One region of the Xanthobacter sp. AM11 genome, then DNA from elsewhere that is predicted to be linked to it. Evidence: predicted binding sites of a transcription regulator. Region 1 holds the regulator's gene; the other holds the start of a gene.
What was found. The regulator PhoB, encoded in region 1, activates phosphate uptake and scavenging genes when phosphate is short. The targets are predictions, from matches to a motif close to TGTCATNNANCTGTCAT.

Region 1 (7,093 bases):
TCGTCACCGGCATCCTCTTGGCCATCGCCCGCGCGGCCGGCGAGACGGCGCCCCTGCTGTTCACCTCGCTCGGCAACAACGCCTTCTCGGTTGACCTGTCGAAGCCGATGGCGAGCCTGCCCATCGCCATCTACCAGTTCGCCGGAAGCCCGTTCGACGACTGGGTTTCCCTTGCCTGGGCCGGCGCGCTGCTCATCACCGTGGGCGTGCTTGTGCTCAACGTCGCCTCCCGCCTCTTCCTGGCGCGTAGCAACTAGGCGTTCCGACTGAATAAACCGCCGCCGGCGCGCCCGGCGGCCAACGCCCCGGAACTCAACCTCCCAAGTGAGGCTCAGATGACTTCAGCCGTCGATCCCACCTTCAACATCGCCTCGTCCGTGGCCGCGAAGCCGGATGCGGTGCAGGCTCCGTCCAAGATCAAGGTGGACAACCTCCAGTTCTATTACGGCACCAACCACGCGCTCCGGAACATCAATTTCGATATTCCGGAGAAGCGGGTCACCGCCATGATCGGCCCGTCGGGCTGCGGCAAGTCCACGCTGCTGCGCGTGTTCAACCGCATGTACGACCTCTACCCGGGCCAGCGCGCGGAAGGCGCGGTGCTGTTCGACGGCGTGAACATCGTCGGCAAGGAGCTGGACCCCACCATCGTGCGCACGCGCATCGGCATGGTGTTTCAGAAGCCCACCCCCTTCCCCATGACCATCTATGACAACATCGCCTTCGGCGTGAAGCTGCACGAGCGGCTTTCCAAGGCGCAGATGGACGAGCGGGTGGAATGGTGCCTGCGCAAGGCCGCCATCTGGGACGAGACCAAGGACCGCCTGCACACCTCCGCCCTCGGCATGTCCGGCGGCCAGCAGCAGCGCCTGTGCATCGCCCGCACCATCGCGGTGAAGCCGGAAGTGATCCTGCTGGACGAGCCCACCTCGGCCCTCGATCCCATCTCCACCTCGAAGATCGAAGACCTGATCGACGAGCTGAAGCAGGAATTCACCATCGTCATCGTGACCCACAACATGCAGCAGGCAGCACGCTGCGCCGACATCACCGCCTTCTTCTATCTGGGCGAGCTGATCGAAGTGGCCCCCTCGGACGTGATCTTCACCAATCCGAAGGAGATCAAGACCCGCGATTACATCACCGGCCGCTTCGGCTGAGCCCTGGAAGGATCCTGAGATGCCGGAGCATACCGTATCGTCCTTCGATGTGGAGCTGAAGGAAATCGGCCGCAAGGTGGTCGAAATGGGCGGCCAGGCCGAGCGCCTGGTCAGCGACTCGGTGACCGCCCTCATCCGCCGCGACGGCGCCCTTGCCCAGAAGGTGGTCCTTCTGGACGCCACCGTGGACCAGGCGCAGCGCGACATCGAGGAGCGCGCCATCCTCGTCATCGCCAAGCGCCAGCCGGTGGCCAACGACCTGCGCGAGATCGTGGCCGCCATCCGCGTGGCCAACGATTTGGAGCGCATCGGCGACCTCGCCAAGAATGTCGGCAAGCGGGTCATCGCCATCGAGGGCGAATACCACCCCCACAAGCTGGTGCGCGGCGTGGAGCATATCGCCGAGCTGGTGCTCGAGCAGATGAAGGAAGTGCTGGACGCCTATGCCGCCCGCAACGAGGCGAAGGCGCTGGAAGTGTGGGGGCGCGACGGCGCCATCGACACCATGTACACGTCCCTGTTCCGCGAGCTCCTCACCTACATGATGGAGGACCCGCGCAACATCTCCGTGTGCACGCACCTGCTGTTCTGTGCCAAGAACATCGAACGCATCGGCGACCACGCGACCAACATTGCGGAGATCGTCTATTACATGGTCACGGGTCAGGTGTTGCCGGAGAGCCGCCCCAAGGCGGATGCCTCCAGCGAGACCACCCTGGCATTTCCTGGGCGTACCGTTCAGGGCTGAGGCCCTGGCGGACAGCAGGCGAAAGCGGGTGAGGGACTGTGCCGGCGCGTATTCTGATCGTCGAGGATGAGGAGCCGCTCACCCTTCTGCTCCGTTACAATCTGGAGTCGGAAGGCTACGGCGTCGAAAGCGTCGGCCGCGGGGACGAGGCCGAGACCCGGTTGCGCGAAAGCGTGCCGGATCTCGTGATCCTCGACTGGATGCTGCCGGGCCTTTCAGGCATCGAGCTGTGCCGGCGCCTGCGCACACGCCCGGAGACCGAGCGCCTGCCGGTCATCATGCTCACCGCCCGTGGCGAGGAGACGGAGCGGGTGCGCGGTCTCGCCACCGGCGCGGACGATTATGTGGTGAAGCCCTTCTCCGTGCCCGAGCTGCTCGCCCGGGTGCGGGCCCTGCTGCGTCGGGCCAAGCCGGAGCATGTGGCCACCCTGCTGCGGGCCGGCGACATCGAGCTGGACCGCGAGACCCACCGCGTGCACCGCGCCGGCCGCGAGGTGCATCTGGGTCCCACCGAATTCCGCCTCCTGGAATTCCTCATGCAGAGCCCTGGCCGCGTCTTCTCCCGGGAACAGCTGCTGGACGGCGTGTGGGGCCAGGACGTCTATATCGACGAGCGCACCGTGGATGTGCATGTGGGCCGCCTGCGCAAGGCCATCAATCGCGGCCGCCAGTCCGATCCCATCCGCACCGTGCGCGGTGCCGGCTATTCCTTCAACGAGATGTTCGCCCGCGCCCATTGAGCGGGCGCGCCCGGGCGGCGTCGCCCGGTGGCGGGCTCCGGCGCGGCCGATCAGCCCGAGCGGCCGGCGAGGATGCCCAGCGCCTGCCGCGCCGCCCGCTCTCCGGCCACCCAGGCGCCGCCCACTGTTCCCCAGAGGGTTTCGTGGGCATGTTCGCCGGCGAACAGAAGCCGGCCACTCACCACCTCCGTGAACGCCCGGCGCATGTTGCCGAACCCCGGCAAAGCGCAGGAGAAGGCGCCCAGCGCGAACGGCTCCCGGGTCCAGCGAGTGGCGTGCACCCGGCCGATCCGGGCCGCCATGTCCGCCCCGAACTCGCGGGTCAGCGCTTCCTTGAGGAAGGCGGTTGCCGCCTCGGCCGGCGCTTCGGCAAGGCCTGCCGCCGTGTCGCCTGCCACTTCGAGCATATGCAGGTCGCCGCCGCCGATGCGCGCCCGCAGGGCATAGGCGTTGGTTCCCTCCAGCTTGAAATAGATCATTTCGTCCGGCGAAAGCCCGAGCGGGTTGCGCGGCAGCTGGAAGGCGATGTGATCATAGGCGCCGAGGGTGATCTTCTCGATGGCCGTGCGGTAGCGCTGGGGCAGGCCGGGGAGCACGCGCAGCTTGCCGGCCGCCAGCAGGCTCGGCGGCACGGCGAGGATGACCACCCGGCCCAGCACGGTGCCCCGGTTGGTCTGCACCGCCACCAGCCGTCCGCCCAGATCCACCGAGCGGGCCACCGTCTCCAGCCGGACGGTGAGGGGCCGGGCCAGCCGGGTCACCAGCGTTCCCACGCCCTGCCGGCACACCTCCTCGCCGTCGCGCTCCTCCGCCCGGGAGGCATCCACAGTGGACACCTGGCCGAGCCCCTTGGCGCAGGCGAGCGGACCCACCACGAAGCGCGCGCTCGCCGACCATGGTCCAAGATCCGGCAGCACCCGGGAGGCGGGCAGGTCCCGTCCCGCATCCCCGGCGGCGCCGATGGCCCGCTCCGCCCGGCGGACGGTGGCGATGAAGTCCTCATAGTCGCTGTCGCTGGCCTCTCGCCCGCTTTGATAGAGCCTGCCGCCCTGGGGCGCCCGATGAATGTCGAGCCCATCGGCCCGCCCGAACGCCGCCATGGGCCGCGCCGCCGGCAGGTAAAGGCGCGTGGCGCCCATGTCGAATGGAACGCCAAACACCGCGGTGTCGGTGACCGTGCGCCCGCCCACATGGGCGGAGGCTTCAAGCAGGGCATAGCTGCGCCCGGCCTCCGCCACCCGCCGCGCCGCGGAGATGCCCGCCGTTCCGGCGCCGATGATGATGACGTCGGCCTCGCTCTGCTGCCCCAGCGCAGCGGCGGCGCCGAAGGGCAGGGTGGCGAGGGCCGCGCCGCGCGCGAGCAGGCGGCGGCGGGTGAGGGGGGTATGGCGCGGGTCGGTCACGGGGGAACGGTAGTGCGGGATCGGCTCCGGCTCAATCGTCCGGGCCATGAATCCGCCCGTGCTGCACCGGGCCTGCGCCGCCGGCCGCCGTTCAGCTTCGCCGGTCCGCCACGAACCGGGCCGCCTGCGCCAGCAGGGCGCCGCGCGTGCCGAAGGGGGTGAGGGCGGCGGCGGCATCGTCCACCAGGCTCGCCAGGAGGGCCCGCGCGGCGTCGAGGCCCAGGCGGGACACCAGGGTCGCCTTGCCCGCCGCGGCGTCCTTCCCCACCTTCTTGCCCACCTCCTCGGCGGTGCCCTCCACGTCGAGGATGTCGTCGGCGATCTGGAAAGCGGCACCCAGCGCCCGGCCATAGGCGAAAAGCGCGGCCCGCGCCTGCGCGTCCGCGCCGCCGAGGATGGCGCCGGCCTCCACCGAAACGCTGAGCAGGGCGCCGGTCTTCATGGCCTGCAGGTCGCGGATGGCGGCCTCCCCCAGGGCCAGCGGGGCGCCGCCCGAAAACCGCCCTTCGGCGGCGAGGTCCAGCATCTGCCCGCCCACCATGCCGCCGATGCCCGCCGCGCGGGCCAGGGCCCGCACCAGGGCGATGCGCGCCGCCGGGTCCGCATGGGCATCGCTGCCGGCCAGGAGATCGAAGGCGAGGGTCAATAGCCCGTCCCCGGCCAGGATGGCGGTGGCCTCGTCGAACGCCTTGTGCACGGTGGGCCGGCCGCGGCGCAGGTCGTCATCGTCCATGGCCGGCAGGTCGTCATGGATCAGCGAATAGCAATGGATGCATTCAACGGCGGCGGCGGCCGTCACCGCGGCCTCGGGGGCGACGGCAAACAGCGCCGCGCTCTCCAGTACCAGGAAGGGCCGCAGCCGCTTGCCGCCGCCCAGGGCGCCGTGGCGCATGGCGGCCATGAGCCGTTCCGGCCGCAGCCGCTCGCCGGGGAGGGGGGCATCGGCGAGGGCGAGGGCGAGGCGGGCCTCAGTGGCGGTCGCTGCGGCGTCGAGACGGGCAGCCAGGGAAAGCGTCACCTTCGCACCTCGGGCGGCAGGAGAAGAGAACGCAACGGCGCGGGCGCGCTGCCGTTGACGGGGCCATTGCGGTGCCTCAACCAGGGTGGAAGGTCAAGCCGCCGGGTGCCGGGCTCGTGCGGCTGCAGGGGAGGGCAGGGGATGGTTCGTGTGGTGCTGCGCATCGTGCTCGTGCTGGCGGTGATCCCGCTGCTCCTGTCCCTTGCCTATAATGTGGTGAACCCCGTCTCCACCCTGATGCTGGCCCGCTGGATCACCGGCGCGCGGGTGGAGCGCGTGTGGACCCCCATCGAGGCCATGTCGCCGGCGCTGGTGCGCACCGTCATCGCCTCCGAGGATGCACGCTTCTGCTTTCATCCCGGCGTGGACATTGCGGAGATGCGCGCCGCCATCGAGACGGCGGACGACATCGAGGAAACCCGCGGCGCCTCCACCATTCCCATGCAGATCGCCAAGAATCTCTTCCTGTGGCCGGGCCGGGAGCTGATCCGCAAGGCCATCGAGATCCCGCTGGCGCTGTGGCTCGACCTGGTGGTCAGCAAGCGGCGGCTCATCGAGATCTATCTCAACATCGCCGAATGGGGCCCGGACGGCGAGTTCGGGGTGGCGGCCGGGGCCCGCCGCGCCTTCGACCTCCCGCCGTCGCGGGTGGATGCGCGGCAGGCGGCGCTGCTGGCGGTGATGCTGCCCAATCCGCACCGGCGCGACGCGGGCAACCCGTCCGTGGGGGTGCAGCGGCTCGCCTCCCGGCTCCAGGCGCGGGTGCCGCGGGAGGGGCCGGAGCTCACCTCCTGCCTCGGTCCGCTGCGGGGAGACGGAGCAAGGCCTTGATTGTGCCGCGGAACGGCGCCACATGAACGAAAGCCCCCTTGCCCGCGCGGCCGGGACCCGATCCTTCCTCCCACCGGCCCGAGAGATGAGCGACACCACTGTTCCCGCCCGCCCGAAGATGAGCCCCTGGCTGAAGATCGGCCTTGAGCTCGGCCCGCTGGTGCTGTTCTTCGCCGCCAATGCCTATGGCGGCATCTATGTGGCCACCGGGGCGTTCATGGTGGCCACCCTCGCCTCCCTCGCGGCCATGTGGGTGCTGGCCCGGCGCATTGCGGTGATGCCGCTGGTTTCGGCGCTGGTGGTGATGGTGTTCGGCTCCCTCACCTTGTGGCTGCAGGATGATCATTTCATCAAGCTGAAGCCCACCATGGTGAATGCCCTGTTCGGCGCGCTGCTGCTGGGCGGGCTCGTCTTCCGCAAGCCGCTGCTGCCCTATGTCTTTGACGGAATGGTGCAACTCACCGACGAAGGATGGCGGGTGCTGACCATCCGCTGGGGGGTGTTCTTCCTGGTGATGGCGGTGGTGAACGAACTGGTGTGGCGCTCCTTCTCCACCGACACCTGGGTGGCCTTCAAGACCTTCGGCTACCTTCCGCTCACCTTCGCCTTCGCCATGCTTCAGGCGCCCCTCATGGCGCGCCACGAGCTGAAGGGCGAAGACAGTTGACGCCGACCCGGGCGATCCGCATAAGCCGGTCAGAGGGTGCGGAATGCTGACGAAAAAGGGAAAGTACGGCCTCAAGGCGGCGGTCCATCTGGCGCGCCTGCCGCCGGGCGGCTCCACGCAGGTGGCGGATATCGCCGAGGCCGAGCAGATCCCGAAGAAGTTCCTGGACGTCATCCTGGGCGAGCTGCGCAACGCCGGCTTCCTCTCGTCCAAGAAGGGCAAGCTCGGCGGCTACCGCCTCGCCAAGGCGCCGGAAGACATCGTGGTGGGCGAGATGATCCGCGCCCTGGACGGCCCCCTCGCCCCCTTCCCCTGCGCCAGCCGCAACGCCTATGAGCCGTGCGAGGATTGCGACGTGGCCACCTGCGAGGTGCGCCTGCTGATGGTGCAGGTGCGCGACGCCATCGGCACCGTGCTCGACACCTACACCCTCGCCCAGATGCGGGACCTCTCCCGCGAGGCCCTGTCCTCCTTCGTGGACTATATCTGATCCCCGCGCCCGGCCCGCCCTATTGCTGGGCGGCGA
Region 2 (7,093 bases), 990 kb from region 1:
AGCTCGCCCACGCTGGAGGTGGCGATGGCGAGGATGCCGGCGAACGGGCCGAGGCCCACCACCGTCACATAGATCAGTGCCCAGATCAGCTTGTCGATGCCGCGCACGGTGTCGAGGAAGCGGCGCACGGCGAAATGGCCGAAGATGTTGGGAATGACGTTCTTGGCGGCGAGGAAGCCGAACGGGAAGGCCACCAGGGCGCCCAGAAGCGTGCCGAGGAAGGCGATGGCCAGCGTCTCGCCCAGGGCGTGCATGTAGAGCGGAAGCTGGGTGCCGGGGTTGGGCGGCATCATCAGCGTCACGAAATAGGCGAGCTGGGCAATGCCGGTGCCGATGCGGTCCAGGCTGAAGTCGAGGCGCCAGAAGCCGAAGGCGGCCAGCGCCGCCAGCACGGCGATGAGCAGCGCGGTGCGCATGCGGCTCGCCGGCGAGGGGCGCATGGCATCGGGGAAGGCGGCGCCCAGGCGGGCGCGCTCCTGCGCGGAGAGGGCGAAGCGGGCGCGGCTCATCGCCGGCCGTCCCAGCCGATGAGGGCGTGGCGCACGCGCTCGGTCACGAGGTCGATGATCATGACGGTGGCTATGATGAGCAGGAGGATGGCCGAGACGTCGGAATAATAGAATTTGCGGATGGCCTCCACGAGGTCCTGGCCGATGCCGCCGGCGCCGACGAAGCCCATGATGGAGGCCTCGCGCACATTGATTTCGAACCGCAGCAGGCCGTAGGAGGCGAAGTTGGAGAGCACCTGCGGCACCACGGCGAAGCGCACCATCTGTGTCCAGGAGGCGCCGGATGCGGTGGCGCCCTCCACTGGGTTCATGTCGATATTCTCCACCACCTCGGCGAACAGCTTGCCCAGGGAGCCCATGGTGTGGATGGCCAGCGCCAGCACCCCGGGCATGGCCCCGAGGCCGAAGGCCACGACGAACAGCAGGGCGAACACCAGTTCCGGCACGGTGCGGCAGAATTCCAGGAAGCGCCGGGCGGCCAGCCGGATGAGGGGGCTCTTCACCAGATTGGCGCTGGCGAGGAAGCACAGGAGGAAGGCGCCGATCCCGCCCAGGAGGGTGCCCAGATAGGCGATGAGCAGGGTGTCCAGCAGCAGCTTCAGCCAGCCGTCGAGGTTCCAGAACCATTCGGCAAGGTCGGTGCCGAGGGTGGCCCAGTGCAGGCTGGGCAGGATGTTCCAGAAATAAGTGGTGAGCCGGCCCGAATTGGCGAACAGGACCGAGAGCTTCACCTCCCCCATCCAGCCGGCGAGCACGGTGCAGGCGAGGATGACGGCGATGACGATGAAGGTGTGCCGGCGCCGCGCCCGGACCGCCGCCTCGTAGCGGGCGACCATCGGAGCGAGCTGCTCGTCGGGCAGGAGGGTGATGGCGTGGGGCACGGGGCGGGCCTCTGGGGTGCGGCGGCGGAATTTGGCGCGGGGGCAGCCACCCCCCGCCGTCTTGCGCCGGCCGGACCGGGGCATCCATCGCCCGGCCGGGCGCGGCGCCCGGTCGGACCATGAGCCCTGCGGTCAGGCCGGAGGGCGACGCGGGATGAGGCGGCAAAGCCGCGTCACGGCCGCGGGCGGCGGATCACTTCTTCTTGCGCAGCTCGTCCACGAAGGTGATGAGCTGGACGATGGGCGTGTAGGCCTCGTTGTCCACGGGCTGCCACACCTGCTGCTTGCCTTCATAGATCTTGTCGAAGGCGGCCTTGTCGTTCTTCTCGATGGAGAAGAAGGCCTCGCGGATCTGCGCCTTCAGGTCCTTCGGCAGGCTGTCGAGATAGGCCAGCGGCGAGTTCACGATGAGCTCGGACTTGTAGATGATGCGGAAGTCCGAATACTTGGCCATCCCCTTGCGGTCCATGCGCATGAGGTTGGATTCCTGCTCGTCGTTCCACCAGTTGAAGGCGGCGTCGCAGGTGCCCTGCTGCACGGCGATGACCGCATTCTCGTGCGAGCCGGCATAGACCACCTTGCCGAAGAATTCGTCGGGCTTGAGGCCCATCTTGTTCATGGCGAAGCGCGGCACGTTATTGCCGGAGGTGGAATTGGGGTCCACCAGGCAGAGGTTCTTGCCCTTGAGGTCCTCGATGGACTTGTACGGGCTGTCGGCCTTCACATAGAGCACCGAGTGATAGCCCTTGGTGCCGTCGAGGTTCACCTCGATGGCGAAGGCCTCGATGGGCACGCCGGTCTTGAGCGCGCGGGCGAAGGAGGCAGGGCCGTAGTAGGCGATCTGGATGTTGCCGGCGCGCTGGCCCTCGATCACCGCCGCATAGTCGTTGGCGATGCGCAGGGTCACCTTCGTGCCGAGCTGCTTTGACAGATATTCGGTAAGAGGCGTGTAGCGTTCGACCACGCCCGAGGCGTTCTCGGCCGGGACGACCGCGAACACCAGCTCCGGATACTTGGCCTTCCAGTCCTGCGCGGCGGCGGCGCCGGCAGAGACGGCGAGCGCGGCGGCGGCCGCGATCAGGGTACGGCGGTTCAGCATGTCTCGGCTCCTGTCGGACAATTGAATTCTGGGTACGCGGATGAAGCGGAAGCGGCCGGCCGCGCGGCCGGGGTGGGGCGTCTTCAGGCCAGCGCCGCGCCGGGAATGGCGACGCCCTGGGGTTCGGCTGCCGCGGGAAGGTCCATCACCTCGCCGGCCTCCAGGCCGTAGAGGTCGTGGGCTACCGCGTCGGTGAGGGCGGCGGGGGCGCCGTCGAACACCACCCGGCCCTGCGCCATGCCCACCAGTCGGTCGCAATAGCCCCGGGCGAGGTCGAGGGAGTGCAGGTTGCACAGCACGGTGATGCCGAAGTGCCGGTTGATGCGCAAAAGCGCGTCCATCACGATCTTGGTGTTGCGCGGGTCCAGGGAGGCGATGGGCTCGTCCGCCAGGATCAGGGCCGGCTCCTGGGTCAGCGCACGGGCGATGGCGACGCGCTGCTGCTGGCCGCCGGAGAGGCTGTCCGCCCGCTGGGCGGCGAGCGCGGCGATGTCGAACTGGTCCAGGGCGGAGAGCGCGATGGCGCGGTCCTCGACGCTCCAGGTCTTGGACAGGGCGCGCCAGAGCGGCACGGCGGCCAGGCGCCCCATCAGCACGTTGGTGAGAACGTCGAGGCGGCCCACGAGGTTGAACTGCTGGAAGATCATGGCTGCCTCTGCGCGCCATTCGCGCAGGGCCCGGCCCTTCAGGGCGGTCACGTCGCGGCCGTTGTAGAGGATGCGGCCGGCGGAAGGGTCCTGCAGGCGGTTGATCATGCGCAGCAGTGTGGACTTGCCGGCACCCGAGCGACCGATGACGCCGATGAAGGCGCCCTGGCCGATTTCCAGATCGACGTGGGAGACAGCCTCCTTGTCGCCGAAGCGGCGGGTGAGGCCTTCGATTACCAGCATCGGGTCGCTCCATTGGCGTACCGCAAGCCGATAATGGCCTCCCGCAACACGCGTGTGACGCTTGCGCGACCCTTCCCTGTCGCGGTTGTGGCGAGGAAAAACGAAGCGGTCGTCAGAAAAGCGTCACCTGCCCGGCCGGCCGATTGTGACAGGCGGCGCCGCCCGCGTCGGGCCCTGAAACGCGGGACGCCGGGAAGGTTCCCCTTCCCGGCGCCGCGGATCGACCGGACCCGTGCTTTCTTGTGTTCTGCGGTCCGGCGGGGCGATGCCCGGCCTTTGCGTCAAACCATCCCGAACAGCACCGCGCCGATGAAGGCGAAAGCGGCGCATGTTTCGAGCACAGTGAGCAAATCGCCCAAGGTCATCCTCGTCCTCGCGCTGTCGATCTCGCATCGAACCTTAACAAACTCTCAAGATGCTGAAAGGTACAAGTTGTGATGCAGCGCCGTCCGCTGTCGTTGCAGTGCACGACGCCGGGCGTATCAAGCGGCCAGCAGAGCATGATTTTCCCCCGCGCTGCGGCGCACGGGGCTGATCTGTGGAATATTGTATTTCAGCGCCGGATGGCCGATTCCACCAGCTCGGCGATGGCCAGAAGCTGCCGGTCGCGGCCAAAACGCCCCACCACCTGCACCCCCACGGGCATGCCGTTGCCTGCCACCAGCCCCGCCACATTGATGGCCGGGCACCCCAGAAGGGTCCAGAGCCGGTTGAAGAGGGGCGAGCCGGTGGCGCCCAGCCCCTCCGGCGCCGGGCCGGGGGCGGAGAAGGTGAGCAGCGCGTCCACCTCCCCGAACAGGTCGCCGAGGGCATGTCGCGCGCGCTTGGCGGTGCGCCGGGCGGTGTCGTAGGTGTCGGCCGGAATGGCGGCCGCCGCCGTGAGATGGGCGGCGAGGCGGGGCGACAGCCGCTCGCGCCCGAAGGCCAGTTCGTCCCCCAGAGCGAGGGCGGCCTCGAAATCCTGGATCACGCCGTGGATGGCGTCGGCCGCCTCCAGCTCCGGCGGCAGGTCGAGATCGCGGATGCGCGCGCCGGCCGCCTCCACGGTGCGGGCGGCGGCATCCAGCGCCCGGTGGGCATCGGCCCCGGCTTCTCCGGCGCGGGCCGTGCGCACGATGCCGATGCGCGGAGCGACAGCGGGGTCATCGGCAATGTCCAGGTCGCGCCCGGTGATGGCGCCGGCGGCGAAGGCCACGTCCCGCACCCGCGCCGCAAACAGGCCGATGGTGTCCAGGTGCCAGGAGAAGGTCTTCATGCCCAACGTCGGCAGCATGCGGAAGGTGGGCTTGTAGCCGGTGACCCCGCAGAAGGCGGCCGGGCGGATCACCGAGCCGGCGGTCTGGGTGCCCAGCGCCAGCGGCAGCATCCCCGCCGCCACCGCCGCTGCCGAGCCGGCGGAGGAACCGCCGGGGGTGTGGCCGGGATGGTGCGGGTTGCGGGTGGGGGCCGGCTCCAGGAAGGCGAATTCGGTGGTGGCGGTCTTGCCGGCGAGGATGCCGCCGGCCCGGCGCGTCATGGCCACCACCGGGGCGTCGGTGCGCGGCCGGTAGCCGGCATAGAGGGTGCTGCCATAGGCGGTGACGAGATCGCGCGTGTCGAGGATGTCCTTGGCCCCGAAGGCCAGCCCGGCCAAGGGCAGGTCCGCCAGCCCCGCCGCCGCGGACGCCGCCAGCGCCGCGTCCAGGTCGAGGGCGGCGAAGGCCTGCACCTGTCCGTCATGGGCGGCGATGGCCGCGGCCACCTGCTCCATCGCCGCGCGGGGGGTGGTGCGGCCGGCGCGGATGGCGGCGGCAAGGTCGCGGGCGTGGAGCATGGGGGCGCCGATGCGGGGGAAGGGGCTCATGGGACACTCGCAGGCCGATGCAGGGGCCGCCGGGGGCAGGCGGCACGCTCCGGCGCAACGCGCCGGCGCCGGGGTGAGGGAGCTTATACCATCGGCCCCGGGATTCGACCGGTGCCGGGCTCGCGGGCTTCGCCCATCAGACGGCGCCGCGCCAGCGGGCGCGCATGTAGTCCACCGCGAAGGGGGCCATCTGCGGCGTGAGGTCGTCTTCGCCGTGCACCACCGCCACGTCGGCCAGCTCGGGCTCAGCCTCGCGGGCGAGGAAGGCGCGGATGCGGCGGGCCAGCTCCTGCGCCGGGGCATCGAACACCAGCCGGCCCAAAAGGGCGACGCGGGGCCCGTCGAAAATGCCGGTGAAGCCTTCGTCGCGGGCGATGTCGGCGGGCGTAAGCCCGGTCTCCTCCGCCAGTTCGCGCAGCATGGAGCCGTGCAGGTCCACGGTTCCGGCGGGGGTGATGTCGTCGGGGTCGGGCGTGCCGCCGGGAAAATAGGTGCGGCCGGCACTGGCGGTGTGCGCCCCCATCACCCCCAGCACGAAGCCGCCGTCCGATCCCTCGATGGCGGCGAGGGCGAAGGCATTGACCATGCCGAGGTCGCGCCAGCCCGCATCCCGCCACCAGGTGAAGGCGGCGAAATCCGTGTGGCGGAAGGTGCCGGAAAGGGCTCCGGCGGCAAAGGCCCGCTCCCGCAGCAGCAGGACCGGGCCGTTCCACAGGTGCGGGTTCACGCTCTGGCAGCCGGCGAAATGGGCGTCGATCTCGGCCCGGTGCGCCTCCGCCTCCGGCCAGCCGCCGGGGGCCACGCGCAGGTCGAGGGTGTGGACCGGCGCGATGCGCCGCTCCACCTGCCAGGAGACGCCCCAGTCGCCGGTGCCGCTCACGCCGCGGCGTCCGCCAGGAGCGGATAGTCCACATAGCCCTTGGCGCCGCCGCCATAGAGGGTGTCGCGGTCCATCTCGTTCAGCGGCGCGCCGCGGCGCAGCCGCTCCACCAGGTCCGGGTTGGCGATGAAGGGCTTGCCGAAGGCCACGAGGTCGGCCTCGCCCGCGGCGATCACGCGGGTGGCGAGCTCCAGGTCGTAGCCGTTGTTCACCATCCACGGCCCGGTGAAGCGCGCGCGCAGCGCCGCGAAGGAGAAGTCCGGTGCCACGTCGCGCGGGCCGCCGGTGGCGCCCTCCACCACATGGACATAGAGCGGATGGCGCTTCTCCAGCTCCTCCATCACATGGTTGAACAGCGCCTGGGGATTGGAATCGGCAAGGCCGTTGGCGGGGGAGACGGGCGAGAGGCGAAGGCCGGTGCGCTCCGCGCCGATCTCGGCGATCACCGCGTCCATCGCCTCCAGGAGGAAGCGGCTGCGGTTCTCGATGGAGCCGCCGTAATCGTCGGTGCGCTGGTTGGCGCCATCGCGCAGGAACTGGTCGATGAGGTAGCCGTTGGCGCCGTGCAGCTCCACGCCGTCGAAGCCGGCCCGGATGGCGTTGGCGGCGGCGCGGGCATAGTCGGCGACGATGCCGGCGATCTCCGCGCGCTCCAGCGCCCGCGGCTCGGACGTCTCGGCGAAGCCGTCGTTCACATAGGTCTTGGTCTGGGCGCGGATGGCGGAAGGCGCCACCGGCGCGCCGCCACCCGGCTGCAGCATGGTGTGCGACACGCGCCCCACATGCCACAGCTGGATGACCATGTGGCCGCCCTTGGCGTGCACCGCGTCCGTCACCTTCTTCCAGCCCTCCACCTGGGCGTCGGTGTAGATGCCGGGCGTGTCCTGGTAGCCCTGGCCCTGCTGGGAGATCTGCGACGCCTCGGTGATGATGAGGCCGGCGCCGGCGCGCTGGGTGTAATAGTCCACGGCCAGAGGGCCGGGCACGAAGC

Region 2: phnC (phosphonate ABC transporter ATP-binding protein) is a predicted target of PhoB. The motif match lies at 3,490-3,506, and genes of this name have one in related genera.

What each region holds. Positions count from the first base shown of each region.
Region 1 covers NZ_JBLAOA010000001.1:1,343,513-1,350,605, forward strand. Annotated here, with positions in the region: gene pstA (phosphate ABC transporter permease PstA) at 1-257, shown strand, start outside; gene pstB (phosphate ABC transporter ATP-binding protein PstB) at 336-1,160, shown strand; gene phoU (phosphate signaling complex protein PhoU) at 1,180-1,908, shown strand; gene phoB (phosphate regulon transcriptional regulator PhoB) at 1,947-2,648, shown strand; gene ACI7BZ_RS06325 (flavin monoamine oxidase family protein) at 2,699-4,099, opposite strand; gene ACI7BZ_RS06330 (polyprenyl synthetase family protein) at 4,143-5,069, opposite strand; gene ACI7BZ_RS06335 (biosynthetic peptidoglycan transglycosylase) at 5,211-5,900, shown strand; gene ACI7BZ_RS06340 (septation protein A) at 5,986-6,567, shown strand; gene ACI7BZ_RS06345 (RrF2 family transcriptional regulator) at 6,611-7,057, shown strand; gene ACI7BZ_RS06350 (ABC transporter permease) at 7,077-7,093, opposite strand, start outside.
Region 2 covers NZ_JBLAOA010000001.1:352,243-359,335, reverse strand. Annotated here, with positions in the region: gene phnE (phosphonate ABC transporter, permease protein PhnE) at 1-509, opposite strand, end outside; gene phnE (phosphonate ABC transporter, permease protein PhnE) at 506-1,390, opposite strand; gene phnD (phosphonate ABC transporter substrate-binding protein) at 1,584-2,489, opposite strand; gene phnC (phosphonate ABC transporter ATP-binding protein) at 2,573-3,379, opposite strand; gene ACI7BZ_RS01615 (amidase) at 3,933-5,192, opposite strand; gene ACI7BZ_RS01610 (NUDIX hydrolase) at 5,359-6,102, opposite strand; gene ACI7BZ_RS01605 (alkene reductase) at 6,099-7,093, opposite strand, start outside.